DNA from 2 places in the Serratia sarumanii genome. Region 1 is predicted to be linked to the other one. Evidence: riboswitches for the same ligand, from Rfam matches in the RefSeq annotation. Region 1 holds a riboswitch; the other holds the start of a gene.
The links. A riboswitch is a leader RNA that binds a small molecule or an ion and turns the genes downstream of it on or off. The one in region 1 is predicted to bind fluoride.

Region 1 (2,199 bases):
CAAGGTTTTCCAGCCGTTGCATCTTGCTGGCGATGATGCGGTTGACGATCTCTTCGATAATCGCGTCTTTATTGGCGAAATAGCGATAGATTTGCCCGACGCTGAGCTGCGAGCCCTGGGCGATCTCCGCCATGCTGGCGGCGTGGAAGCCGTGGCGGCGGAAGCTGGTTTTCGCCGCTTCGACGATCTGATCGCGGCGGGCCTGCACCTTGGCCTGTTTACTGTCGTTGGGGGAGAGCATCTGCCCGATCCTTTGCTACGCGTGAGCCGGGTTCACATTTCTGGGTGTGAACGTTCATTCTCAATTGTAGTGTAACCGGCGGGAAAGACGCAACATGAACGCGTGCTGCGGGAAAAAGCGCTTAAGCGAACAGGTAGGATTTGATAAAGGCGGCGACGATCAGCACGCACAGCGCAACGGCAATCGCTTCGGCGGCGGTTTTCGGCAGGCTAAACATAGCGGTTTCTCATCCAGTCAGGAGTACTGGATGAGATTATGCGCATGCAAGATTAAGGAAACATTAAGGGCTTAGCGCCCGTTGACCCACATCACCAGCATGAAAGCCAGCAGCGTCATCGCCAGCGAGCCGGCCAGGTTGAGCAGCATGTTGGCCAGCGCCCAGCCGAAGCGGCCATCCTGCATCAGGTATACCACCTCCAGCGAAAAGGTGGAGAAGGTGGTCAGGCCGCCGCAGAACCCGGTGGTGATCAGCAATTTCCAGGTGGGATCCAGATGCGTCATGCGGGTGAAAATCGCCATCGCCAGGCCGATGATAAAACCGCCGATCAGATTGACCATCAGCGTACCGAGCGGAATGTGGGCGTTCAGCGGGTTCATTTTCATGCTTACCGCCCAGCGCAAAACGCTGCCGACGCCGCCGCCGATAAATACGGCCAGTAAAGAGCTCAACATGGGGCAACTCCCTTTCAATCAGAGAAATTCACGGGGTTCGGAAAGGGACAGGCGTAACGCTACGCGCCTCTCTCCGAGAGGTTACGTAGACATCATCAGCCTGTGAAGGCGGTTAGGGAGGAATGTCATCTCCAGCGTGCCGCACGGCCTTTTTCGCCGCACCGGATGGATGTTACACCTAACGCCGCCTATTTTGTAGTATCGACAATCTGCGAGGTCACCCCATGAAAATCAGAACGGCGCGCCTGAGCGATCGCCGAATTAATGACGGCGCTGGATTATCCCGGCACCGAGGCGCTGCTGGTGGCGGTGGAAAGCGAGCGGGCGCATGCGTTTTACCGGCGTGAAGGCTTTGTCGAAGCGCCGAAGTATTTTGCCAAGTTATTAAACCAGTCAGTTAGTCGCCCGTCGGCGCCGCCGTTTCCAGCCGGTTGCGGCCATTTTGCTTCGCCCGGTAAAGCGCGCCGTCGGCCGCTTTCAGCCAGTCCAGATAACCGCCCAGCGCGGGGTGGTAGTTGGCGATGCCGGCGCTGATCTGCAGCCGCAGCTGTGGTGCCTCTTTGAAGATGACGGCGTCCAGCCGCTGCTGGATGCGCCGCAGGACGGTTACCGCCTGTTCGGCGCTGGTGTTCGGCAGCACTGCGCCAAACTCGTCGCCGCCGTAGCGCCCGACGATATCCACGTTGCGCAAGCCGATCAGCAGCTCTTCCGCCAGCGCCGCCAGGGCCTCATCCCCTAAAGCGTGGCCGAAGGTGTCGTTGATGGTTTTGAAGCGATCGATATCCATCAGGATCAGCGTGGCGTTGTCCTGGTAGCGGCGGCAGCTGTCAAACTGGCGATGCAGCAGGTGCTCCCAGTGGCGGCGGTTGTACAAGCCGGTCAGCCCATCGCGAGTGCTGATGCGTTGCAGCTCCTGTTTCTTTTCCGCCAGCCGCTTGGCGGTGCGGTAGGTCACCAGCCCGAGCAGCGTCGGGTACAGGTAGATCATCGGCAGGCACAGATAGATTTGCAGCGGCGTGCTGTGCGGTTGAAACGGGAAGCCGAGCAGCGCGCCGGTCAGCGCCGCCGTGGCCAATTGAATCGCCAACCCTTTGACAAACAGCGCTTTGCCGGCGGAAGCGATGTTGTTCATGCTCATCATCGACAGGATGACGATCGCCGGCAGCGCATTGAACGCCATCATCGCGGCCCAGAAGCCACCGAAGGCGGAGTCGATCAGCAGGTTGCGGATCTCGGCTTTGAACGGATCTTTGGCGCGGCGGGCCAGGCGGTAGGCGAGATGCGGC
Region 2 (2,199 bases), 1.3 Mb from region 1:
GAGATCGAGCGGATAGGTAATGTCCTGGAAGGTGCGATCCATCAGTTCGCGCTCGGAATAGTGCAGCATTTCGCAGATGCGCGGGTTCACCCGCAGCCAATACCCCTGCAGCGAAACCAGCGCCATCCCTACCGCCGCCTGGGCGAAGGTCTGTTCGAACAGGGCCTCCGTGCGCTGCAGGTCGGACTTCAGGTTTTCGGTATAGACGTGGCGCTCAATACTTTGCAGATACTCCTCCACCACGGCGGCGAAATCATGCAGATCGGCCAGTTGTTCCGGGGAAAACGGCTGCGGGTGGCTGTCGATAATGCACAGGGTGCCGAGCGGCAACCCGTCGAGCGACAACAGCGGCTGCCCGACGTAAAAACCGATCCGCGGCCCGCCGATCACCAGCGGATTATCGAAAAATCGCGGGTCGTTGGCGGTATCGGGCACCACCAGCGCTTCGCGTTGCAAGATCGCATGGCCGCAAAACGAGATATTGCGCGGCGTTTCCCGGGCATCCAGACCGTAGCGCGATAAAAACCATTGGCGATCCCGGTCGATCAGCGACACCAGCGCAATGGTCACGCCGAAGTATTTCGCCGCCAGCCGCGTGATGCGATCCAGTTTTTCCACCGAGTTTGAATCCAGCACGTTCAGCGAATTCAATACCGACAGGCGTTCGGCTTCGTTTTCGGGGAAGCAGGGTTCGAGCATGTTGTCTCCCATTGTGTCACCCACGGATCCGGCGCAGCCAGCCGGCGTGAGTCCGTTCGCCCTATCCGTCGGTCAGCGACAAATATCCTTGTCCATCATAGACTCACTCAGTATCAATCCGATTGCGCATTCTCGCCAGCTTTGCCGGCCGTTGCGTTTACCCCCGCGCTGCGCTACAGTCGTTCACAAGGTGATGGTGTTCCACCTTTCCCAACCGCCGCGTTCACTCGAACCGGATGATGACGCCTGATATACAACTTCGCTTTATTTTTTAGGCAGGTATGTCAGGAGTCGCTATGAATGAAATCTCACGTCTTACCCCTTTTCCGTTCCAGCCCGATGCCGTCGCGCGGGAAATGCCCCTGTACGTTTTCGGCCATAAAAATCCCGACAGCGACAGCATCTGCAGCGCGCTGGTGGTCGCGGACTGGCTCAATCACCTCGGCAAACCGGCCGTGGCTTTCCGCCTCGGCGACCTGACGCCGGAAACCCGCTACATACTGGCTGCCGCCGGCGTACAGGCGCCTGCGCTGCTGAAAGGCGATCTTCGTGACCGCAAAGTCTGGCTGGTCGACTTTACCGATATCGAACAAGGCCCGGCCTCATTGCTCGACAGCGACGTGGTCGGCGTTATCGACCATCACCGGCTGGGCACGTTAGTCACCCGCAACCCGCCCGATGTCTGGGTGCGCGCCGTCGGCTGTTGCGCCACCGTGATCCTGCAGATCCTGACGACAGAAAAGCCAATGCCACTTAACGCCGCCCAGGCCACGCTGCTGCTGGGCGCCATCCTGAGCGATACCGTCGCGCTCAGTGCGCCAACCACCACGGAACAGGATCGGCTGGCGGTCACCCGGTTACGCGCAATCTCTCACGTCGACTATGACGCCTTCACCGCCGGGCTGCTAGCCGCCAAAACCGATCTCTCGGGGCAATCCGCCGCGCAGTTGCTGCACCGCGACGCCAAGGATTACCGCATCCATAGCGTCTCGCTGCTGCTGTCGCAGATAGAAGTGCGGGCCATGAGCGACATCGATCCGCTGTTGCCCGCACTGCAACAGGCGCTTGAACAAGCGAAGCAGGAAGCCGGGCTGGAGATGGCTGCACTATTGGTCACCGATATCACCCGCCGCCGCTCCACCCTGTATTTCTCGTCGAACCGGGTGCTCGGCATTCGTCAGGTATCGCTGCCCGGTATGACGAGCCGAAAAAAAGAGGTTTTACCGTGGTTAACCCTCCAGATCGCTAACGCAGGGAGATAAGTCATGCCGCTCTATCAACATGCTTTACTGCTGGTACAGGATGAACGCGACGGCCGGCTGCTGTTGCGCCATGCCGAACGCCTCAATCAGCAGATGAATACGCGCATTACCGTGGCGCACATCAGCGCCGACTATGCCGAGCTGGACTACCTCAGCGATGCGCAAACCAAAGATCGCCAGTCCAGCGAGGTGATCGCCGCCAAAGCCATGCTCAGCCGCCTGGTGGAAGACTGCTCAA

Region 2: it holds a riboswitch for fluoride, as region 1 does, so the genes downstream of both, SSARUM_RS11725 (DHHA2 domain-containing protein) here and crcB (fluoride efflux transporter CrcB) in region 1, are expected to answer to the same signal.

What each region holds. Positions count from the first base shown of each region.
Region 1 is NZ_CP124750.1:1,164,510-1,166,708, forward strand. It holds gene SSARUM_RS05470 (TetR/AcrR family transcriptional regulator) at 1-241, opposite strand, end outside; gene crcB (fluoride efflux transporter CrcB) at 530-913, opposite strand; fluoride riboswitch at 993-1,055, opposite strand; gene SSARUM_RS05480 (diguanylate cyclase) at 1,311-2,199, opposite strand, start outside.
Region 2 is NZ_CP124750.1:2,452,102-2,454,300, reverse strand. It holds gene SSARUM_RS11730 (diguanylate cyclase domain-containing protein) at 1-699, opposite strand, end outside; fluoride riboswitch at 880-955, shown strand; gene SSARUM_RS11725 (DHHA2 domain-containing protein) at 996-1,961, shown strand; gene SSARUM_RS11720 (adenine nucleotide alpha hydrolase family protein) at 1,965-2,199, shown strand, end outside.